Regions from separate parts of the Mesorhizobium sp. 1B3 genome, predicted to be linked through region 2. Evidence: riboswitches for the same ligand, from Rfam matches in the RefSeq annotation. Region 2 holds a riboswitch; each other region holds the start of a gene.

Evidence for each region. Region 2 has a riboswitch for cobalamin ahead of ACCO56_RS00930 (CbtB domain-containing protein). Riboswitches for the same ligand answer to the same signal wherever they lie in the genome.
Region 1: another riboswitch for cobalamin. It lies ahead of ACCO56_RS29160 (TonB-dependent receptor); the one in region 2 lies ahead of ACCO56_RS00930 (CbtB domain-containing protein).
Region 3: another riboswitch for cobalamin. It lies ahead of ACCO56_RS18490 (TonB-dependent receptor plug domain-containing protein); the one in region 2 lies ahead of ACCO56_RS00930 (CbtB domain-containing protein).

Annotation. Positions count from the first base shown of each region.
Region 1 covers NZ_JBJHDO010000015.1:117,081-124,992, forward strand. Annotated here, with positions in the region: gene ACCO56_RS29150 (cupin domain-containing protein) at 1-24, opposite strand, end outside; gene ACCO56_RS29155 (hypothetical protein) at 371-670, shown strand; cobalamin riboswitch at 776-978, shown strand; gene ACCO56_RS29160 (TonB-dependent receptor) at 970-3,312, shown strand; gene ACCO56_RS29165 (ABC transporter ATP-binding protein) at 3,309-4,097, shown strand; gene ACCO56_RS29170 (ABC transporter substrate-binding protein) at 4,097-5,068, shown strand; gene ACCO56_RS29175 (FecCD family ABC transporter permease) at 5,075-6,097, shown strand; gene ACCO56_RS29180 (hypothetical protein) at 6,729-7,163, shown strand; partial or broken gene ACCO56_RS29185 (LysE family translocator) at 7,211-7,585, shown strand; gene ACCO56_RS29190 (hypothetical protein) at 7,636-7,912, opposite strand, start outside.
Region 2 covers NZ_JBJHDO010000001.1:200,336-208,247, reverse strand. Annotated here, with positions in the region: gene ACCO56_RS00965 (sugar-binding transcriptional regulator) at 1-797, opposite strand, end outside; gene ACCO56_RS00960 (glycosyltransferase family 4 protein) at 989-2,119, shown strand; gene cobD (threonine-phosphate decarboxylase CobD) at 2,123-3,148, opposite strand; gene cbiB (adenosylcobinamide-phosphate synthase CbiB) at 3,150-4,118, shown strand; gene cobO (cob(I)yrinic acid a,c-diamide adenosyltransferase) at 4,342-4,956, opposite strand; gene cobU (bifunctional adenosylcobinamide kinase/adenosylcobinamide-phosphate guanylyltransferase) at 4,958-5,473, opposite strand; gene ACCO56_RS00935 (CbtA family protein) at 5,466-6,197, opposite strand; gene ACCO56_RS00930 (CbtB domain-containing protein) at 6,213-6,392, opposite strand; cobalamin riboswitch at 6,428-6,619, opposite strand; cobalamin riboswitch at 6,681-6,883, shown strand; gene ACCO56_RS00925 (DUF1636 family protein) at 6,919-7,449, shown strand; gene cobW (cobalamin biosynthesis protein CobW) at 7,446-7,912, shown strand, end outside.
Region 3 covers NZ_JBJHDO010000006.1:242,195-250,106, forward strand. Annotated here, with positions in the region: gene ACCO56_RS18470 (NAD-dependent epimerase/dehydratase family protein) at 1-367, opposite strand, end outside; gene ACCO56_RS18475 (ABC transporter ATP-binding protein) at 485-1,288, opposite strand; gene ACCO56_RS18480 (FecCD family ABC transporter permease) at 1,285-2,286, opposite strand; gene ACCO56_RS18485 (ABC transporter substrate-binding protein) at 2,283-3,161, opposite strand; gene ACCO56_RS18490 (TonB-dependent receptor plug domain-containing protein) at 3,168-5,105, opposite strand; cobalamin riboswitch at 5,285-5,488, opposite strand; gene ACCO56_RS18495 (DUF1349 domain-containing protein) at 5,575-6,153, shown strand; gene proX (glycine betaine/L-proline ABC transporter substrate-binding protein ProX) at 6,431-7,477, opposite strand; gene ACCO56_RS18505 (ABC transporter permease) at 7,533-7,912, opposite strand, start outside.

The DNA.
Region 1 (7,912 bases), on a different contig from region 2:
CACGCCTTCCCGCTCGCCCGTCACCCAGAATCTCCTGCTTAATCTGTTTGCCAGGACATACTATTGAGCCGAAGGCGGGGACACAACACAGACGGATGCGGCTGATTTTTCAGCCATCCGAGAGCTCGGCCGCCTTTGCTCCCTTGCGCCCGGGTCGAGGCTCACCGCGGGAGAATTGCGAGACTGGCAGGCCGCCGCCCCAGCGGTGACGCCGCAAATCATCGGCCCTCCATGAGTAAGTTAAGGACACGATCTATTCTTGGTTGAGTAAAATCCGTAGCGATCGCCTAGATCATATGTTCTAGAGCTATTCTTTTTTGTTGACGGATCACCAAAGTAGCCTGACTATGGAAGAAGAGGGGATGGAAATATGCCAGCGAGCGCAGAGAAGGGAATACTTTCCGGATTGACCTTCATGCTGATCGGCGCAAGCCTGCTCGGATTGCAGTGCTTCTGGTCGGTCAGGGCCGGCATATGGCTGTCGTTCTCTGTCGTCGACGCGCTGCAAATGCTGGGGCCCGATCCGATGAGCAACGGTGCCGCGGCGTTCGGAGCCTGGCTCGACAGCCCGCAATCCTGGATCAGGCTGCATATGCTGCTCGACTGGATTTCGCTGCCCGTGGTGTTCCTGACTTTCGGCCTGATGGCTGTTTCCAGCAGCAAGGTGTAGGGACCGCGGCCGCGCGGCGCTAATCCGCGACCCGCTTCTCCGGCTCATTCTCGCCAGAACTTCACGATCAAAGAATCTCTCGGCTTGACGCAACCACAGCGTGCCCACTAACAAGAGCACGACGGTTTCCCGCAAGGGAATCAAAAGGGAACACGGTGCGGACGCCCCCAGCGCCCAATGCCGTGACTGCCCCCGCAACTGTAAGCGGTTAGTTTTCCGTCCACATGCCACTGGGCCCGCGGTCCCGGGAAGGCGACGGGAAGCGATGATCCGCGAGTCAGGAGACCTGCCGTCGGCCGTTGTCATGCGCGACCACGCCGGGCGGGGTGTCCTGGTGGAGCCGATCCCTGGCTGCTCTCGAGGCGGCAAAGGCGGTGCTGATCGCGGTGACGTGCAACGTACCGCTGGAGCATTCCGCCTTGTTCTTCAAAATCCGTGCCGAGCGCACGCCGCACCCGTCCGTTCCGAATTTCGATCCGACTCCTCCGCAAAACCGGCCATCCCTGCTATTCGGGAGTACTTTCGTCATGGCCGCGCTGGCAACGGCCGGCGCACATGCGCTGGACGCACGGAGCGACGACCCGCCGCGGCCCGCCGCTCGGACGACAGAACTCGAACTGGACGCAATCAAGGTCACCGGCAAGGGCGATCGGCCAGGGCCGGGACCCAACCTCGAGACGCGGTCGCAGGCCGGCAGCCGCCTCGAACTGACGCCTTTGGAAACGCCGGCCAGCGTCGAGATCATCGACGGCGAAACGATCCGCGACCGCGTCCAGACCAATGTCAACGAGGCCATCGCGCGCAACGGCACCGGGATCACTTTCCTCGGCGCGCCCGGCAATGGCGGCACATCGCTCGGCATGCGCGGCTTCACCGGGCTGGGAGCCGTCGCCCGGCTTTACGACGGCACCCGCATCTATCCCGGCTCTGGCACCATCACTTTTCCCTTCGACACCTGGACCGTCGACCGCATCGAAATCCTGCACGGGCCGGCCTCCGTTCTCTATGGCGAAGGCGCAATCGGCGGGGCGGTGAACGTCATCCCCAAGAAGCCGCTGACCGAGGGGCGACGCAACGAGATCATGGCCACGGTCGGCACCGATGGCAGGAGAGGCCTTGCCCTCGGCAGCGCTGGCCCGATCAACGACAGTCTCGCCTACAGCTTTGACATCAGCGCGAGAGATACGGAAGGATGGCTGGAACGAGGCGACGCTTCCAGCCTTGCTTTCGCGGGCAGCGCGCTCTGGCAGGTGAGCGACGATTTCAATCTCACCTTCTCTCACGACTACGGCTACGCGGAGCCGGTGGGATATTTCGGCACGCCGCTGGTCGATGGAAGGCTGGACGAACGCCTGCGCAAGCAAAACTACAACGTCGCCGATGCGCTGAATCGGTTCCAGGACAACTTCACCCAAGTCAGGGCAGAGTGGACCCCGACCGAGAACTTCACCCTCCGTAGTACGACCTATCGGGTGTCGAGCGATCGCCAATGGCGGAACGTGGAAACCTATCGCCACAGGTCGGCGACCGACGACGTGTTGCGCAGCAGCTACATCGCTATCCGTCACGATTACGAGCAGTACGGCAACCGCACCGACGCTTCCTTCGACAGCACCATCGCCGGCATGGACAACAGCACGCTGGTAGGCTTCGACGTCAACCGGATCAGCTTCGCCAACACCAACAATTCGCCCTATCCCGGCCAGTCGACGGTGACGGCTCTCGATTTCGACCCCGGCCACTTCATTGGGCCCGACAAGTTCGTCACGAGCAATCGCAGCACCGTGTGGCAGTACTCACTGTTCGCCGACAACAGGCTGGCCATGACCGATCGATGGTCGCTCGTCGGCGGGCTGCGTTACGACAGCCCTCAGGTGACCCGCACCGACCCCCAGACCGGAGCAGGCTTCGAGCGCACTTACGATTCGCTGAATTGGCGGATCGGCGCTGTCTACAACCCGCTGCCGGACATGGCGCTTTACGCTCAATATTCGAGGGCGGCCGAGCCGATCGGCAATCTTCTGTCCCTGTCCGAGGCCCAGAAGGACTATGCGCTCCCCGAGGGCGAGCAATATGAGGTCGGGGTTAAATACGCCTTTCTCGACGGCCGCGCCGAAGCGACGCTTTCAGCCTACCGCATCGTCAAGACGAACGTGCTCGCCCGCGATCCCGACAATCCTTCGATCACCCGTCAGATCGGCCGGCAATCCTCCCGGGGCATCGAAGCGGCGATCGGCCTGGATCTCGGCGCCGGATGGCGCATCGACGCCAACGGCACGATCCTCCAGGCCGAATATGACAACTACATCCAGGCCGGCGGCGACTTCTCGGGGAAGACCCCGCCCAATGTTCCCCGACGCCTGGCCAATCTCTACGCGTCCTGGGATTTTGCCGAGGATTGGACCGCTCTGGGCGGCGTCCATTATGTCGGTAAGACCTACGCCAACGACTCCAATACGAGCACCAGGCCTGCCTATGCGGTGGTGAATGCCGGACTCCAGTGGCGGCCCAACCCGAAGACGACGCTCGATCTCACGGTCGAGAACCTGTTCGACGAGGTCTACGCCACATCAGGCAATGCGACGCAATGGCTGCTCGGCGCCCCCCGTTCGGCCTCGCTTACGCTGAGGCTGGCCTTTTGAGCGGGCCAGCCGCCATCACCGCGGAGGGTATCTCCTGGGGCCCCTCCGCCGGCCGGCCGATCATCGAGAATGTGGGCTTCGATATTCCCGCCGGCACGGTGACGGCGATCGTCGGCCCAAACGGGGCCGGCAAATCCACGCTGCTGCGCTGTCTTTACCGCCATCACAGGCCGATCGCAGGCACTATCCTTCTCGACGGGCGGGACATTTGGAGCGTCGGGGCCCGGGCAGTGGCGAGGAAGGTCGCCGTCGTTCTCCAGGAGACGCCGACGGATTTCCCTTTCACGGTCCGCGAGGTGGTGGAGACGGGACGAACGCCGCATCAGGCCGGCCCGTTTTCCTGGAAGGCGCCCGACCGCCTGAAGGTCGAGGAGGCGCTCGACCGTTTCGAGCTCACGGCCTTGGCCGATCGGGCTTTCGCCTTCCTTTCGGGCGGCGAGAAGCAGCGCGTCATGCTGGCGCGCGCCATCGTCCAGGAGCCCGGGCTGATCATCCTGGACGAGCCGACCAACCATCTCGATATCCGCCACCAGCTCGAAATCCTGCGGGATCTGCGGCGGCTCGACGCGACCGTCATCGCCACCATGCACGACCTGAATCTTGCCGCGGCGATCGCCGACGGGGTTCTGGTGTTGCAAGGCGGCAAGATGCTCGGTTTCGGTCCCCCCGACATGGTTCTGACGCCGGAACTGGTTCGGCGAGCCTTCGAGGTCGAAACGACCGTGGACCGCCACCCGCACGATGGCAGGCCGCGCTTTTCCTTCCATCTCCCGGGGAGAGGATAATGGGTTTTCCAGCTTCCGGTTTGTCGATCATCCATCCGATTCCGCTGCTTGCCCTCGTTCTTGCTGCCCTTGCCGGCCAACCGGCCTTCGCCGTCACTGTCGAGAGCTGCGGACGCGAGGTCACGATCAAGACGCCGCCCCGTCGCGCCGCGAGTTACGGTTCGAACCTGACGGAAATCATGCTCGCTCTCGGGCTGGAGGATCGCATGGCAGGTTTCTTCGGCCAGGGTGAACGCATTCGCAAGCAATCGACCGAGCTTTTTCCTGGGGCCGCTGGCCTTGCCGAACTGCAAGGCGGCTATCCCACGCTCGAAGCCTTCCTGGATAACGACATCGATTTCTACTTCGCGGGCTGGAGCTACGGCATGCGGGTCGGCGGCGACATCACGCCCGAGGCACTGGCAGCGTTCGGGATCCCCGTCTACGAACTCTCGGAGAGCTGCATCCGGCTGGGGCGGGCGAAACAGCCCTCCTTCGAGTATCTCTATCGCGATGTCGCCAATCTGGCGGCGATCTTTGACGTTGCCGACCGAGCCGCAGCACTCATCCACAGCTACGAGGCCCGTCTCGCCGCCGTGACGCAAAGGCTGGCAGGCGTCTCCACGAGGCCGACCGTCTTCATCTACGATTCCGGCGAAAAGGTCGCGGTGAGCGCCGGGGGCTACTCCATGCCCCAGGCGATCATCGACGCGGCGGGAGGAGCCAACATCCTCGCCGACGTGGAATCGAGCTGGATCCGTGCCGAATGGGAGACCGTCGTCGATCGCAATCCCTCCGCGATCGTGGTCGTCGACTACGGCAACGTGACCGCGGAACAGAAGATCGCCTTCCTCAAGTCCAATCCGGCCTTCGCCGCTGTCGAGGCGATCCGTCAGGATCGCTTCCTGGTGCTCGGTTACGACGACCTGACGCCCGGGCCCCGCAACGTCTCGGCCGTCGAGCGTCTGGCAGGGTTCCTCCACGGGAATTGATCGGTCATGAGGCTCCGAGAAAAGACCGCCATCGCGGTCGCCGCGGCCCTCATCGCCGTCGTTGCGGCCATCACGCTGTCGGTGAGCTTCGGCACTGCGCCCATTCCCTTTTCGACCGTCTGGTCGATCGCCACCAACAGGATAGTCCCGGGCCTTGTCGAACCCTTCTGGACCGAGGGACGTGAGAATATCGTCTGGAACCTTCGTTTCCCTCGAGCGCTGCTGGCCATGCTGGTCGGGGCAGGGCTGGCCATGGCGGGCGCGGTGATGCAGGGCGCCATCCGGAACCCGCTCGCCGACCCGCATCTCCTGGGCGTCTCGGCCGGCGCGGCGTTCGGCGCCAACCTCGCTATACTGGTGACCGGCAACATCTTCGGGCAGGCCACGGTGCCGCTCTTCGCCTTCGTCGGCGCGCTTCTCTCCACCGGCCTCGTGATTGCGGCGGCCGCGTTCGGGCGAGGAGGCGTGGTGACCCTGGTTCTGGGCGGGATCGCGATCTCCTTCGTGATCTCCGCCTGCACCAATGTCATGCTCGTTCTCGCCGATCCGCGCGCCGTGGCGAGCGTGGTGTTCTGGATGTTCGGCGGCTTCGGCTTCGCGCAATGGGGAAACCTTGCCTTCCCCGCCGCCGCGGTGTTGATCGGCGGCACAGTCTTCCTCGCGAACGCGCGCCAACTCAATGCGCTCGCCATGGGAGACGAGACCGCGGGCACGCTCGGTGTTCCGGTGGTCCCCCTGCGGATCCTGTTGCTCACCACAAGCGCGTTCCTGACCGGCGTGATGGTCGCTTTTTCCGGAATAATCGGTTTCGTCGGCCTGATGATGCCGCACATCGCCCGATTGCTGGTCGGTGGCGACAACCGCCTCGTGCTGCCGGCCAGCGCCGTCCTCGGCGCCATCTTCCTAGTGCTGGCCGACCTTGCCGCACGAACAGTGACGGCGCCCAACGAGCTGCCCGTCGGCGTCGTTACGGGGCTGCTTGGAGGTCTGTTCTTCCTCGCTCTTTTGCGCAAGCGCTCGATCCGCTGATCGGACAGGATCGGCGATCAGGAACGGGATCTTCTGGTCCTTCAGGACACTCGCCGCGGCCCGCCAAGGTTCGCTCCGATCCACCCACACGCTTCAGTGGCGGCCGAGGGGCTCCCGGCTTGCTCTTCATGGCACTGGCCGGCTGCAGGCCAAGCACCAGCGCGATTGCAACCAATATGGTCCTGATCAGCTATTGACTATCTAGGGTAGATATGGTCACATCATACAACCGAGATCAAGTATGGGGTGGACACTACCTGGAAATGCCTGCGTTGCTTTTCCAGGCCTGGGAGACAGGTAACGCTATTGAACCATTAGGGGGAGAGGGGGGGCTCGGGGCAGTACTTGAAAACCTGAAACCGGACTGCTCGGCGGGGCGCATTGCATGATGGCCTCGTGACCGTCGCCAGCATCCGCCCGGTGGTTCGGCCCAACTCCCGTCGAGTTCACCTACAAGTCCCACAGCAGGTTCAGCGACGAGTTGCTGTATTGCGACCGTGTGCCTGACCTGGAGATCGCCAATATAGGGTTGCCGTGGCTTGAATAGACGCTGAATTCGACAGCCACGGGTTCGAAAAGAAAGTGAGCGCGCAAGCATATGGATCCCGTACAACGCCGCAGACTTGAAGATTTGGCAACGCAGCGTCTCCAAGCCACCCGACTGGACGAGGAGCAATGGTCTTTTCTGTTTCGCACGGAGGGCTCTCTCGGGCTGGTTTACTGCCCGTGGTCGGTGCTTGAGGACTACGAGTTCGACGGCGATTTGGACGGGCTCGAATTGCCATGGAGCGACGAGCGGATCGAGGAGATCGAAGAAGGAGACGATCCGACGGAAGCTGAACTTGCCGAGTGGCGAAGAGCGACAGGCCGACAGCTGGCAGATCACTCCGAGTGGGCGGTGCCGGCTTGGATCGTCCCGATCCGGCTGGATGAGCAAGTGGCCGGTTATGCTCTGTTCCTATGCCTCGGCGAGGGCGAGGACGAGCCGCACCTCGAAGGTATCCATGAGACCGTCGCGGAAGCCAGGTCGGCCCTTGCCGCGCAGGGCGCTGTCGCCGCCGACTAGTTTATTTCCAGCTCCGCCGCCATCAAACTGGCCGGGCAGCCTGTCTCGTCTGGCTCGTCGCGAGGATGCTCCTTGGCAAGCCCGGCCCGGATGCAGGCCCGACCTCCGTCAGCACCGCGCCGACCTTCTTTCGAGAGAGCCTTGTCGTGGAGATGCTGAACCCCAAGACGGCTCTGTTCTTCCTGACCTTCCTGCCGCGGTTCGTGGACTCTTCGGCGCCGCTGCCTGTCGACCTGCAATTCTTCATCCTCGGCACGGTCGTCAATCTGGCCTTGTCGGCTGCAGATCTCGCGGCGGTCGGTCTCGCGTCCCTCGCCTCCCGCCGCATGCGGCATGCCGGCGCCCCAGGCCGAACGATGCCCATGGTCTGCGGGTCGATCATGATCGGTCTGGCGGTGATGATCGTAGCGCGGCCGCCGTGAGCGCTCCGACGGAATGGAACCGCTAAAGACCAAAGCCCCGGCGTTTCGCTTCAAAGAGCGAATGGATCTTTCTGCGAGGACACACCTTCGAACGGATCCTTCTTGGGCGCATCCGGCACCCTCTTGGCCTCGGCTTCGAAGGTTTCCTGGCATGTCAGCAACTCCCGCATGGCCGCGGCTGAGCCCTTCAGATCGAGGGTGACAACGACGGTTCCCTTGTAGCTGATCGTCAGGGAATGCTTGCGCATGAACTCCTTGAAGAACTCCGCTTCGCTCGCCTCGGCGACCAGAAACGGAACCTTCCCTCCGATTTTCATGACGCTCGCT
Region 2 (7,912 bases):
CTCTCGTTGGTGTGACCTTCGATCAACCGGCCTTCGCGATCGAAAGCCCAGCCGACGATCTCGCCAACCGCGCCGGCCTTCTGCAGGGCCTTGAGCTCGGCTTCGGAAATGAACCCATCCTCGTAGAGCGGCGCCTTCGGCCCCATATCGCCGATGCCGACGAAGGTGACGTCGGCTTTCGCCGCCAACTCGACCGTCGGACGAATCATCGCCTGCCGATGCAGCATCTCGCGCTCGGCGGGCGAGGTCACGATGACCGGCAAGGGCATGGGAAAGCTGCGCGCTTTCGTCTTGTCCGCCATCGTGAAAATGACGTTGTAATAGGCGGCGGAGCCGTCCGGCGTGATGTTGCCGGTGAGCGATACCAGCTTATGTTGCGGGCAATCCACGGGTGAAAGCTGCTCGACCGCCGCCTTGAGCGTGCGGCCCGTGCCTATTGCCAGCACCAATGGCTCGGGCTCGCGCAGGCGGCGCTCGATTTCCGCCGCGACGGCTTCCGCTATGCCGAGGGTTGTCGAGGTCGAGTCCGGATCGCTCGGAACCACTTCCGCAAGATCCAGCGCGAACCGGGATGTCAGCCTTGACGCGAGATCGAGGCAGTTGGCGATCGGATGATCGAGCCTGACCTTGACCAGCCCCTCCGACACAGCCAGCGAGACAAGCCGTTGCGCGCTTTGGCGGGAGACGCCCAGTTTGGTCGCGATCTGGTCTTGGGTGTTGCCGGCGACGTAATAGAGCCAGCCGGCACGGGCCGCGTCGTCGAGACGCGGCTTACCCGCTTCTTGCCTGCTGTTCATTTGTCTCACCCGCCCTCGCAGTTCGGCACCCTAAACGTTTTGACCCGGGAGCAGAATAGGAGCAAATGCTATTCAAAACAACAATTGCTCAGAAAACGGCAATCCGGACTTTACGGAGAGACCATCTTCCTTCCGAGCCGCAAACATCCTAGGAACGAGCCGACCCTACCACGGATTTGCGAACAGCTTCGATGCCGCCGAAACGGCTCGCTCTCATCACCAGCCAGGCTTTCTCCCTTGCCAACTTCCGGGGAACGCTGATCACGACGCTCCGGTCGCGCGGGGTTGAGGTGCTGGCGCTCGCCCCCGACTACGACGAGGTGACCCGTGCTGCGGTCGAGGCTCTTGGCGCAAAGGCCATCGACTATCCGGGCACGCGCACAGGGACCAATCCGCTTCGCGATCTATCGGACACGATCAGGCTCGCCCTATTGCTCAGACGGCTCGAACCGAGTGTTTCGCTCGGCTACTTCATCAAGCCTGTCACTTTCGGCACCATTGCCGCGTGGCTCGCCGGCATTCCCAAGCGCTTCGCGATGATCGAAGGGCTCGGCTACGTCTTCATCGGAGACCAAGAACGCCAAGGGCTCGGCCGTCGCCTCTTGCGCGCGCTGGTGACGAGGCTTTACCGCTTCGCCCTGGCCCGCACGGAAAAAGTTTTCTTCCTTAACGACGACGATATAGCAGAGTTCGCCAACTCCGGGCTGGTCGACCGCAGCAAAGCCATGAAGCTGGGGGCGATCGGCGTCGACCTCGATGCGTGGCAGCCTGCACCGCCAGTGGTCGCCCCCCTCACCTTTCTCATGACGGCACGGCTGCTGCGCGAAAAAGGCGTCGTCGAATACGCCGAGGCCGCCCGCCTGGTGAAGGCGAGACATCCCGAGACACGGTTCATCCTGCTCGGCGGACTCGATTCCAATCCCGGCGTGATTGCACAAGGTGAGGCTGAAGGTTGGGTGCGGGAAGGGCTTCTGGAATGGCCAGGACATGTCCCGGTTCGTCCATGGCTCGCTCAGGCCAGCGTTTACGTGCTTCCGTCTTACCGGGAGGGCGTGCCGCGCAGCACGCAGGAAGCCATGGCGATGGCGCGACCGGTGATCACCACAGACGTCCCCGGCTGCCGGGAAACGGTGCATGATGGCGTGAACGGCGTCCTAGTGCCGGCGCGCGATGCGAAAGCGCTTGCCGCTGCGATGCTGCGCTTTGTCGACAACCCCGAACTGGTCGTGACGATGGGGCGGGCGAGCCGCGCGATGGCGGAAGAGAAATTCGACGCCAGGCGTGCCGACACGCTGGTCGCCGATACGATCCTCGGCCGCTGAACTTTATCCTTTTCCGTCGTCGGACCAGTCGCGCAGCGCCGCTTCGATGCGGCCCGTCTCGCTGGAATCGGCTGGCAGGCCGACGCGCAGGTCATGCGGTCGTTCGGCGAAGTTGCGCACCAAAATGCCGCGACGACCGAAGGTTTGGAAAAGCCTCTGGGCTTCAGCCAGGCGAAAGAAACGGAAAAGATCCGTTCCCCCCGCTGCGGGCAGGCCGGAGCGGGCAAAAACCTCGTCCAGCATCGATGCCTCCCGCGCCAGCCGAGCCCGCATCGCCTCCTGCCAGGAACTGTCGGCCAGTGCCTTCAGGCCAAATTCGAGCGCCGGGCCGGCCACCGCCCAGGGACCGAGCCTCGCTTCGAGGCGCCGAACTTCCTCCTCCGCAGCGAGCGCGAAGCCGAGCCTGACCCCCGCCAGGCCAAAGAACTTGCCGAAGGAGCGCAACACGACAAGGCCGCCGCGACCGACATCGCCCGCCGCGCTCTCCTCGCGCGGCCCGACCTCCATGAAGGCCTCGTCGATGACGAGAAGGCCGCCCTTGCGCCGCATGGATTCAGCCAGGGAGAGCAGCCGGGAACGTTCCACCACGCGACCATCGGGATTGTTGGGATTGACGATGATAGCGAGGTCGGCATCGAACAGTGCCTCGAATTCGTTTACTTCGAGGACTTCGTGTCCGGCGATTGCCGCAGCGCGGCGATGCTCGGCATAGGTCGGCGAGAGCACGAAGGCGCGGCCGGCGGGAACGAGCGCTGCGACGAGCGGCAGCAGGATCTGCGTGCCCGGTGCCGGCGCGACATGTGACGCCGAAGGTGCGCCATAGGCTGTGGCGGCTGCCGCCGCGAGTTGACTGATACGCCCAGGCTCCGGCAACCGCGAGAAGCACGTGGCGGGCAGGTCGAAAAGCGGATAGGAGTGCGGATTGATCCCCGTCGAGAGGTCGATCCAGGGCTCGGGCGCATCCGGAAAGAGCGTACGGGCGCGGGCAAGGCTTCCGCCGTGATCGGTCACCGAAGCGGTCAGGTCCATCATGTCAATCCTTCTCGCGTTCCTGGCACTCTCGATCGAACGGGTGTTCGGCTACCCAAGCCGCCTGCTTGCCGTGATCGGCCATCCCGTCATGTGGATCGGCGCGTTTATTGCTGCGCTCGACAAGAGGTTCAACCGCACGAACGATCCCGATGCGACGCGTCGCGCGGCAGGTGTCGCCGCGCTGGTGGGAATCGTGGCCGCTACAGGCGTGGCTGCCTTGGCCGTGCAAAACATCGCCTTGGCGCTGCCGTTCGGCACCCTTCTCGCGGCTGTCGTTGCCAGCAGTCTCATCGCGCAACGCAGCCTGGGCGAGCATGTGGCCGCGGTCGCGCAAGCACTGGAGACGGAAGGCCTCGAAGGCGGTCGCCGGGCCGTTTCCCGGATTGTCGGCCGGGATCCCGAAAAGCTGGATGAGGCCGGCGTCTCGCGCGCAGCCATCGAAAGCCTTTCCGAAAATTTCTCCGACGGCATCGTCGCGCCGGCCTTCTGGCTCGCCGTCGCCGGCCTGCCGGGCGCGGCGATCTACAAGGCGGTCAACACGGCCGACAGCATGATCGGCCATCGCTCGCCACGGCATGAGGCCTTCGGCTGGGCATCGGCACGCTTCGACGACCTGATCAATCTTCCTGCCTCTCGTTTCTCTGCCCTGCTGATCGTGCTCGCTGCCTTCTTCGTTTCCGGCGCTTCGCCGAAAGCCGCCTGGCAGTCTGTCCGCCAGGACGCGCACAGGCATCGATCGCCCAATGCCGGCTGGCCGGAAGCGACGATGGCGGGAGCGTTGGGCCTCGCGCTCGCCGGCCCCCGTCACTATGGCGGTGTGCTGGTCGATGATGCGACGATGGGCGCAGGCGGCCGCCGCGAGGCGACAGCGGCCGACATTCGGCGCGCGCTGCTCCTTTATTGGTGGGCGGATGGGCTGCTGATCGGGATCATGGGTGCGGCGGCGGTGGTGTGGGTTTCGGTCTGAGCAGGCCAAGCAATCATCGCCGCATACCCCCCTCTGGCCTGCCGGCCATCTCCCCCTCAAGGGGGGAGATTGGCTGTGGTCACCGACGGCGCTTGTTCTGCCACAGCGACGACTGGCGAAGCCGCAGCGGGCGTCCGATCTCCCCCCTTGAGGGGAAGATGGCCGGCAGGCCAGAGGGGGGTGCGGCCGCGCAGGAACCAAAAACGGCATCGCTACACAAACATCAGAACTCGATGCCTTGTTGCGCCTTCACGCCTGCAGCAAAGTGGTGCTTCACCTGGCCCATCTCGGTGACCAGATCGGCCGCCTCGATCAGTTCCGGCTTGGCATTCCGCCCGGTGACCACGACATGCAATCCCTCGCGTCTGCCCTTGAGCGCCGCCACCACGGAGCGCAGGTCGAGATAGTCGTAGCGCAGCGCGATATTAAGCTCATCGAGGATGACCAGGCTGATCGAAGGATCCGCGATCAGCTCCAGCGCCTTTCCCCATGCACGCTCGGCCGCGGCGACGTCGCGTTTCAGATCCTGTGTCTCCCAGGTGAAGCCTTCACCCATCGTGTGCCAGACGATCTTTTCGCCGAAAACGGCAAAAGCATCCTTCTCGCCCGTGTGCCAAGCTCCTTTCACGAACTGCACGACGCCGACCCGCCTCCCGTAGCCGAGCATGCGCAAGGCCAGGCCGAAAGCCGCCGTCGACTTGCCCTTGCCGGGCCCGGTATTGACGATCAGCAATCCCTTCTCGACCGTCTTGCCGGCAACCTCGGCATCCTGCACGGCCTTGCGTTTCGCCATCTTGGCACGGTGGCGCTCGGCGTCCTTCTCGTCGATGTCTCTCATTCTACTTCACCTGCATCGTCAAGCCGGCCACCATGAACAGGACCCGGTCGGCCCGCGCCGCCACTTTCTGGTTCAGCCGCCCCTGCGCATCGCGAAAACGCCGGCCGAGCGGATTGTCGGGCACGATGCCGAGCCCGACCTCGTTCGAAACAACGAACCATGGGCCTCTCGGACTGGCGAGGATTTCAGCCAGCCGGGAACTCTCCGCCTCGACATCGTGCCCGGCCAGCATCTGGTTGCTGAGCCACAGGGTCAGGCAATCGACCAGCAAGGGCAGGCCGTCGGGAATAGCCTGGATCGTCACTGAGAGATCGAGCGGAGCATCGACCGTATTCCAGCGGCCGTCGCGCCGGTCGCGGTGCAATGCGATCCGTTCCTCCATTTCCGCATCGAAGGCCTGAGCCGTCGCCACATAGGTCCATGGCGGCGGCAGGGCTGTGACCAGGCTTTCGGCGTGACTGCTCTTGCCCGAGCGAGCCCCGCCGAGAAGGAGGGTCAAGCTGCCCTTCTCAGGCAAGGCGACCACTTAGCTCTGCCTCTTCACCGCCGACCCTGCAGCGGACCGCGCCGGCGACAGCGCCGAGGACAAGCCAGAAGAGCAGGTTGGTGACCGTGGTCGCCACGACGAAGGAATGATGCAGATCGGCCGGCACCGGCGAATCATGGCTCGCCGGCTGCGGCGCCCCGACAATATGCGGCGCAACGATCAGGGCCACGCCCACCAGCGCAAATACCGGGGAACGTCGAAACGCAATCAGAGCGAGCCCGATCGCGGTCGCGACAACGGTGGCGACCCACCAGACCTGGCGGTCGAATAGATCGGCGGCAGGCATGGCCGGCAGCTCCGGCGGCAGACCGAGGCCGGGCGCCAACGTGAAGACGGCAAAGCCGGCGAAGCCCCAGAACAAGCCCTGACGCCACCCGGCAATGCCCCCAGCGAGTTCCGAGGCGACGATCAGGATCAAAGCGAAGCCTATGCCGCTGACGATATTGGCCCCGACATTGTAGGCGAAACGCTCGAAGCCGTCTGCCGGCGCCCAAGCCTCTTCGCCATGGTCATGAGCATGTCCGGCCGCGGAGTGGTCTCCATGATCGTGGCCGGCACTGTCGCCGGCAGCCTCATAGGTTTCAGCCTGAAGGATGAGCGGCACGGTGGCGTAGGCTTGCAGAGCCGCGAGAACGACACCCGCGACAAGCCCCGCCAGCGCCGCGACGAACACGACGTTGCGAAACACGGTCATGATGGAGTTCCGCTCTTAGTGGCAGGGAAAAGCCATGGAATGGCGATAGTCGTGGGCGGCATTGTGGACGGCCTCCATGTGGGAGAAACCCAGAAAGCCGACGACGAAGATGCCGAGCAACCCGGCCAGCGCGAGCTGCAGATAACGCGACTGCGCGGAGACGGACGCACCGAGAGACGTGGAAACCGTGTTCATTCTCAATCCTTTCGCCCTCCACCCGAGGGCCGCGAACGTTCCTTACGTCGACGGCAGGTCTCCTGGCTCACGGCTCGGCGCTTCATCCCGCCTTCCCGGGCTCGATGCCCAGTGGCTGTCGGGAGAAGCTCGCCGCTCACAGTTGCGGGGGCAGCCGCGGATTTGGGAAATCCCTCACCGCATTCCCTCTTCATTCCCCGAAGGGAACCGTCGATACAGGCAGTCTTAACCGAAATCGTCATTCCGGCAAACCATATTTCCGACGCGTTGACAGCCGGATGCGACGCGGCCTACAAACTCCGCGACGGTCTCCTCTGAGCAATGAGAGGAGCTAAGAGGGAATGCGGTGAGGGTTCTTGTCCCGAATCCGCAGCTGTCCCCGCAACTGTAAGCGGCGAGCTTTCGGCCGATTGCCACTGGGTTACACCGGGAAGGCGGCGCGAGAGCTGGGACCCGTGAGCCAGGAGACCTGCCGTCCCTGATCAATCCTGAAAGCCTGGCGGGTGTCCCGGGCAAGGAGCGCGGTTTGGAGTTCGACGAAACAATTGCCGTCGGTGATCCGTGCGTCGAGGCATCGACCTCGGCGGTATCGGTCGTGACGATCGTCGTGTGCAGTTCCTGCCGCGACGCCTCCGGTTCCGATGCTCGCCCCCGTCCAGGCGAATTGCTGGGCGCAGCGACGCGGGAAGCGAACACCTTCCCGGATGTCCGCGTCGAGCAGGCCGAATGCCTGGGCAATTGCAAGAGAAGGCTCTCCGCAGCCTTCATCAAGCAAGGCGCCTGGAGCTACGTCTTTGGCGATCTCGGCACCGACGCCGCCCACGATCTGATTGCCGGCGCGAAGCTCTTCCAGCAATCGACGGACGGGCTGATGCCCTGGCGCGGGCGGCCCGATTGTCTGAAACGCGGGCTCGTCGCCCGCATCCCTCCCCCGGAGCATTTTGCAGCCATGTGGGATCACATGGCGTCGCACAAATGCGGCCAAACCAAAGAGATGGAGCGCCGTGCGCCCGATGCGACGCCCGGCGTTCCGAGAACCCTTAAGGACAATCCATGACCGCTTCCGCCGATCGCGTCCCCTGCACCGTCGTCACCGGTTTCCTCGGTGCGGGCAAGACCACGCTCATCCGGCACATGCTGGAGAACGCCAACGGCAAGCGCCTCGCCATCATCGTCAATGAATTCGGCGATGTCGGCATAGACGGCGAGATCCTCAGGGGCTGCGGCATCGAGGCCTGCCCCGAGGAGAATGTCGTCGAACTGGCCAATGGCTGCATCTGCTGCACCGTCGCCGACGATTTCGTTCCTGCCCTCGACCAGATCCTTTCCCGTTCGCCAAAGGTCGACCACATTCTGATCGAGACGTCGGGCTTGGCTTTGCCAAAGCCGCTGGTGCAGGCCTTCCAGTGGCCCGCCATCAAGGGACGCGTCACGGTCGACGGCGTTGTCGCCGTGGTGGATGGGCCGGCGCTCGCGGAAGGCCGCGTCGCCTCCGACATGGACGCCCTCCAGGCGCAGCG
Region 3 (7,912 bases), on a different contig from region 2:
GAAGGCCGAGCACGGTCTCGCTCGACGCCCAGACGATGTTGCGTATCGTCAAGCGACGGGCAGCTTCGAAGACATTGTAGGTGCTGACCGTGTTGACCTTGAAAATCACGGCATTGGGGTTCTTGCCCGGCGCCGGGATCGCCGCCAAGTGAACCAGCGCATCGATATCGCGCAGCCGGTCGTCGACCTCCGACAAGACCTCGAAAGCCTGCCCGAAATCGGTGAGGTCAGCCTGAACGAAAGGACAAACCTCGCGAGCCGGCGGCACGGCGTCGATATTGACGACGTCATGGCCGTGCGCCAGCAGATCCTCCACGCAAGCACGGCCGACCTTGCCGCTGCCACCCGTCACGATCACCCTGGTCATTCCGCGATCTCCTCCATCGGAGACGCCAGTCTAGCGCATGAACGGGGTGCTGGGACAGGACTTGGGTCGGGTCAATCCACGAGATGGCCGCGGAACGGAAAAGGTGCCCCGGTTCGCTCACCCATTTCCGTCTTGTTCTGCCGGTTTCCCGGCCATGACGTCGAATGGCTGCAGGATCATCTTGCCGGCGGCCTCGCCGAAATAGGCTTCCACCCCGTAGACCTGCCGGACGCGCTCGGGCGAAAGCACCGCCGGCGGCGGGCCGTCCGCCACGGTCGAGCCGCGATCGATCAGAACCAGCCGCGAGCACCAGCGCGCGGCAAGCCCGAGATCGTGGAGGGAGGCGATAACCGCGTGGCCTTCCTCCGCCAGTTTCGCGAAGATGCGCATCAGCGCGATCTGGTATGACGGATCGAGCCCGGCCGTGGGCTCATCGGCGAGAAGCAGAGGGGCATCCTGCGCCAGGGCGCGTGCGATCAGCACGCGCGCTTTTTCGCCGCCCGAGAGCTCGGTCGCCGCCCGATGTCGCAGATGCTCGATTTCCATGCGCCGCATGGCCCCTTGGATCGCCGCATGGTCGTCCCGGCCAAGACCGGCAAAGGCCCTGCGATGCGGTGTCCTGCCGAGCGAAACCAGATCCTCGACCGCCATCCCCCAGGCGATCTCACGTTCCTGCGGCAGGTAGGCGACGAGACGGGCCCGTTCCGCCATCGAAAGGGCGGCGGCCGGGCGGTTGCTCACGGCGACCTCGCCCTGGGAAGGGGTGAGGCCGAGTATCGAGCGCAGAAGCGTCGACTTCCCCGCGCCGTTGGGGCCGAGCAGACCGACGAATTCGCCGGCGCGAACGGCGAACGAGATATCCTTCAGGACAGGCTTGCCGCTCAGGGAGGCACTGAGGGAGGACACCGAAAGCAGTGTCATGTCTCAGCCCTCCGCGTCCGCCAGACCAGCCACAGGAAGAACGGCGCGCCGACGATGGCGGTGAGGACCCCGAGCTTGATGTCCCTGCCGGGCGCGATCACGCGCACCAGCACGTCTGCCGCCATCAGCATCGACGCCCCACCAAGCGTGCTGGCGGCAAGCAGGCGTGACGGCCGCGAGCCGACAAGCGGCCGCAACATATGCGGGACCACCAGCCCGACAAAGCCGATGGCACCCGCAACCGCCGTCGCCGCACCGACCGACGCGGCCGTACCGAAGACGGCGAGCAACTGCACCCGGCGCATGTCGACGCCCATGCTCTGTGCCGCGTCGCTGCCGATTGTCAGCGAATCCAACCCACGACCCAGCGCAGCGAGCATGAGCCAGCCGGCCAGCATGAAAGGCGCGGCAAGCCAGACATGCGTCATGGAGCGGTCGCTGAGCGAGCCCAGCATCCAGAACATGATCTCGAGCGCGGCGAAGGGGTTGGGCGAAAGGTTGAGGGCGAGCGAGGTCATGGCGCCGGCAAAGCTCGACACCGCGACACCGGCGAGGATGATGGCAAGCGTGCCGCCTTTTTTGCCCGCCAGCGCCTGGACGACCATGACCGCAACGACAGCGAAGGCCAGTGCGGCCAACGGCAAACCAAGAGGGAAGAGCAGGCTGAGGCCGGAGTAGATGGCGATCACCGCGCCGAGCGAAGCGGAGGCGGAGACGCCGATAAGGCCGGGCTCGGCCAGCGGGTTGCGCAGATACCCCTGAAGCGCGGCACCGGAAAGGCCGAGCGTCGCTCCGACCATCAGGCCGAGGATCGCGCGCGGCAGGCGGATTTCCTGCATGACGACGGCGACCGCGCCCGCATCCGCCGAAAAGAGCGCCCGGATGCTGTCGGCAAAGCCGATCGCCGCGGGCCCGACGGTCAGTGACAAGAGGAAAAGCACGACGGTCACGACGCCAAGCAACGCGAGAACGAGGCGATATTGCCCGCCGGCGCTCATTCGGCCCCCCTTTCCGATCGCGCCGCTGCCTGCAGGCGCCGGGCGACCTCCAGCGTGAAAGGAGCGCCGCAGATCGTGTAGGGGCCGGGAACCGTCATGCTCTCGGCGGAGCCAAGCAGGGCACGGTAGGCGGGGTGCACGAAAATCTGCTCGGCGAGCGCGGGTGCCCCATGACCGTCCCCTCCGCCGACCAGAAGGTTGGGGGCGGCAAGGACAAGCAGTTCGAGCGGCAGCTGGACGGTCCCCACAAGCCCGAAACGGTCGGCGACGTTCTCCAGGCCGGCCGCCGCGACGATCGCGTCGACCAGTGTGCCCGCGCCGGAAGTGTAGCCGTTCGGTTCGTAGAGAGCGACCGCCCGGCGCGGCGGCGGTTTCGCCGCGAGATCGGCCAATCCTTGGTCGAATTCGGCTATCAATTCGCCGGCTCTTTCCTGCCGCCCGAGGATTTCTCCCATGCGTGCCATGTTTGCGCGGATGTCCTCGATCGAACTCTCCGGCGTGAATTCCTCGACCCGAACGCCAAGCCGGCGCAGCAGGCCGACGGTCGTCCGCGTCGTGTAGGTGCCGGCCAGCACGAGGTCTGGATGCATCAGGAAAACCTCTTCGGCGAGACCGTGGTTGACCACGTAGCGCCTTGCCTGCTCGGCGAGAACGGAGCTGTTCGGGTCGGCCGCGAGATGGGATACGGAATGAAGCTGCCCCTCGCCGGCAACCAGCATGGCAAGCTGGTCCGTGCAGACATTCATCGACACGACACGTTTCGGCGCCTCGTCCGCGACGGCGTTGCCGAAGCAGCCGAAAGCCAGGAAAGCGGCCATCAAGCCGGAGAGGCTTGCGTGGCTCCGCTTCGCTGCTTTCGAGGCGCTGAAGCGCATCTCCATCTAAAACGTACCTTTCAGCCCGAAAAAGGCGGTCAGGCCCTGGGTGTTGTAGCCGAACACTTCTTCATAGTCCGCGTCGAGCAGGTTATCGACCCGGCCATAGGCTTCGAGATATTCGGTGAATTTGAAGCTGCCACCGACATTGACGACGGTGGAGGAAGCAAGGGTGACGCGTGGCGGCAAGCTCGGCACATACGCCAGATCCTCCATTTCGCCATTGAAGGCAACCTCGCCGAAGATGCGCGCGCGGTCGTCATGGAAGCGATAGGCAGCGCCGATCGAACCCGAATGTTCGGGGCGCCGTATCTCGGCAAGCCGAGGGCCGCCGGCCACCATCTGCTCGGTCGCCTTGGTGTAGGTGTAGGATGCGTTGGCCGAGAAGCCGTTGAAGAGGTCGAGCGTCGCCCCGATCTCGATTCCCTGGCGCTTGCTCACGCCGTTGCGGTTAACTACCGAGGAAGTGTAGTCGGGGCCATAGACTATCGCGATCTCGTTGGTGAGATCCTGATTGAAGTAGGTGATGTCGGCGACAAGCATACCGTCGAAGAAGCGTTGTTCGATGCCGATATCCCAGCCGAAGCTTTTCTCCGGATCGAGGTTCGGATTGCCGACGAAGGAATCGGGCACATAGCCGAACTGTTCGAAAAAGGTCGGGTTGGTGACGCCGGTGCCGATGGAGGCATGCAGGCGGGTGGCTTCGGTGAGCTTCCAAGCACCGCTCAGGCTGTAGGTCGTCGCATCGCCGAAGAGATCGTTGAGGTCCCGCCGTAGGCCGGCGTTGAGGAAGAAGCGATCGAGAAAGGCCCCTCTGTATTCGCCGACGAAGGAATTGGTGCTCCGGTCGAAGGTCTGGTCGAGATGCGACGGCGTGAAGGTCTCGCGTTGCCACTCGTATCCACCGGTGAGTTGGTGGCTTGCATCGAGCAGGCCCGGCGTGTCGAATTGATAGCTCGCCTGATAGACGCCGGTATAGCGATTGCCGTCACTCCAGGAGGTTCCAATCTCTGCGACGTTCTCGCGATACATATCCCCGCCGGTGACGCGAGCCTTTTGGGTCAGCGCGCCGTCGAGAGCGACATGGGTCACGCCGATGGAGCCGAACAATTCGCGGGTAGCCGTCTCGTCGGAACCATCGATCACCAGCCCATATGTTGGGCTACCCGGGTTGAAATCCTGCGGGTCGAGATCGCTGCGGCGGTTCACGTAGCGCAAGGTCCCGTCCAGGCTGAGGGCATCCGACAGGTCGGCGGCGAAGCGGCCGTTCAGCGTCGCATTGCGATCGCCATCCCGCTCGTCTCCGAAATCGGAGACGTTGAAGCCTCCCGTGTTCTGGAAAGCCCCCGACAGGGCGATGTCGTAGGTCTCGCCGCCGCCGCTCAGCGAAACGCCGCCCAGCCAGGTGCCGTCGGTGCCGGTTTCGACCCGGGCGCTGCCGGAAAAACTGTTGCGCTCGCCTCGTCTGGTGATGATGTTGACGACGCCGGCCATGGCGTTCGACCCCCAGAAGGCGCTCTGGGGCCCACGCAGCACCTCGATCCTGTCGATATCGTCCACCAGCAGGCTGCCGAAGTCGAACTCGCCGGTGGACGTCTCGCTCACCTCGACGCCATCGATCATCACCAGGAGGTGGTTTGCTTCAGTGCCGCGGACCCGCACCTGGGTGGGGCCGCCGAATGAGCCCGTCCGCGAGACGGCGAAGCCGGGCACCTGCCGCAGCGCGTCCGCCACGTAGCGGATCTGGCGTTGCTCGAGCTCCTTTCCCGAAATGACCGTGAAGGCCCTGCCGGATTTCTCCTGCTCGATCGGCGTCAGCCCGTCGGTAACGAGGACCGTGTCGAGCCGAAGCGCTTCATCGGTATCGCTTTCGGCCTGCTGCGCCCCAGCCCCTATCGTCAACGCCAGCGCGATCGCGCCAGCACCCATCAGTTGCCTGTTCATTCCTGCCCCAAGCTGCTCAGGCAGGGCAAAAGGATTCGCCCTGCGGTTTGGCCCAACCGCAGGCAGGAAACAGCTTGGAAAGGTGCGCGTGATTCACCCTCCGCCCGTTCCGGCATGCGGCAACACTTTTCAATGTCACCGCCACGGACGACCGCGCCGGAACACACCCCGTGTCCAGGCATGGGTGACCGGAAATGGCAGGTCTCCTGACTTCCGTGTCATCGCCCCTCTTCCGCCTTCCCGGTCGCGCGAGGCTTCCCAGTGGCTTCGTGGAAGATGGCTCAACGGCTACAGTTGCGGGGGCAGTCCTGGCTTCGGCCGACAGGCCTCACCGTGTTCCCTCTTCGTCCGCTCTCGGCGGAACCAATTCCGGGCGGGAAGCTAGCGAGGCGATCCCCTATCGTCAACCGCGGAGATGTGCTCCCCTGTGGACTCAACCACGGACGATCCAAATGCGTGCGAGGCAGACATGGCAATACGAGCATTCGCTTGGCTCAATCCGCCGTCCCGCTGGCAAGGCGACAGCGCGAAGCTGACGCTCTCAACCGAGGATGCGACGGATTTCTGGCGCCACACCTTCTACGGATTCGTACGCGACAACGGCCACGCCTATCTGACCGACGTCTCCGGCGACTTCACGGCTTCGGCGACGGTCGTCGGAGACTATCGGCATCTTTACGACCAGGCCGGCCTCATGCTGCGGATCGACGAGCGAAACTGGATCAAGACCGGCATCGAATATACAGACGGTCTGATGCACTTCAGCGTCGTCGTCACGCGGGACGTGTCGGATTGGTCGGTGATCCCCTTGCCGGAGGCACGGCCGGAACAAGGCGTGGCCATAAGGCTCACCCGCCACGGCGACGCCGTTCGGATCCAGTATTCCATCGCGGGAACGCCTTGGCGCATGGCACGCCTGGCTCCGTTCTCCGACGCCGACGCGCGGGTCGGCGTCATGGCCTGCTCGCCGGAGCGCGCAGGCTTCGAAGCCAGCTTCAAAGGAATAGAGGTCGGCCCGCCGATCTCGCGCAAACTCCATGCGGAGTGATAGAGGCCCATCCGGGCCGCTCGGCTTTCGCGCCAACGCATCGGCTCGAACCGAAGGTTCGGAAAGCAGGATGCCGGTCTGAGAGATGAAGCGTCCTTTGCGCGTGCGAAGACGCGCCGGCGCTCGAGTTCGGCATCGCAACGGTTTGGACCGCCTGATCGAAACGGCAGGCTGCCAACCTTGAGCAAGGTGGGTAGCCTGCCGGACGTCAGATCGGATATTTGCAACATCCCGACCGGGATCTGAACCTCGTCCCGGTCCCGGTCGGTTGCTCGCTTTACTGCGCGGCGGCCGCAGCTTCTTTCAACCACCCGTCAAACTCGGCCTGGTTTTCGGAAATCCAGGCGTCGGCGACCTTCTTCATATCGGCATTGGTCTTGGCGCCGGTTCCGAGATCGCCTTCCCATTTGCTCCAGGTGTCCAGCGGCCATTTCGCCTGTTCGACGAATTTCTTGACGGCCGGATTCGCAGCGACGAATTCCTTGTTGCCGAGCGTGCGCCAGTTCCACGGCCCCACCGCCATGCGGCACGGGTTCTGTCCGCCGGCACAGCCTGCGACATCCTTGATCTCGTGCGTCTTCGGTTTCGTGACCCCTTCGGGAAGGGCGTCGTACGGGATCGGCAGCCAAACGACGTTTTCGCCGGGCTTCAGCCGATAGACGATCCAGGAAGGGCTCCAGGTGTAGAGCAGGATCGGCTCGCCGCGATCGGCGCGCGCGAATGCCTCGGCGACAAGCGGCTCGTACTTGGCGCGAACCGAACGCACCGTATCGCTCAGCCCGAATTCCTCGATCTGGTAATCGACGACGTCTCCACATTTCCATGCGGGATCGCAGTTGGTGAGATTGGCCTTTCCGTCGCCGTCGCTGTCGAACAGGGCGGCGATCTTGGGGTCCTTGAGCTGCGAGATATTGCTGATGTTGTGGGCTTCGGCCGTCTTCTTGTCGATCACATAGCCGTTGATGCCGCCGCCGGTGATCGTTCCCTCATTCATCAATTCGACGGTATCGCCGATCTGCTCGATGGCAGGCTGGGCCTGCGGCCAATTGATGTCGCCGGTCATATCGAGGTCGCCCTGCGACATCGCCTGCAGGATCGCCGACATATTCATGGTCGACAGCTTCACCTCGTAGCCCAGCTTCTCGAGGCCGGCGATCAGGATCTGGTCCTGAACGTAATTTGCGCCGAGGCTATCGGACGAAACGAAGCGGATGGTTTTGCCTTCGCCGGGCTTGTCCTGCGCATGGCTTGGCGCTCCCGCCAGAACCGTGGCGAGCGTCACGGCAAACCCAAGTCCTGCCAATTTGCTGTAGTTCAGTGTCATGTATTCTCCTCCTGCGACAGGATGTCAGTCGTCCTGTCTGAATGGGTGGGATGCTTCAGATCTGCTGATGATGCGCTTCCAGGTCTTCGACATCTTCGCGCCGGGGCCGCAATGCCCGCGACAGGGCGGTCCGGATACCTCGATCGGATTTCGGCTTCTGTCTGGCCAACCCCTGCGTGATGCGATCCAGGATCATCGCCAGCAATACGATCGCGATGCCGCCAACCGCGGCCATGCCGACGTCGAGGCGGCCAAGGCCCTGCAGCACCACAAGCCCGAGCCCTTCGGCGCCGATCATGGCCACGATCACCGACATGACCATCGCCATGAGCACGGTCTGGTTCAACCCCCCGAGAATGGTGGGCAGGGCCAGCGGCAGCTGGACTTCCCACAGGAGCTGGCGATTGGTGGCCCCGAAGGCGCGGCCCGCCTCGA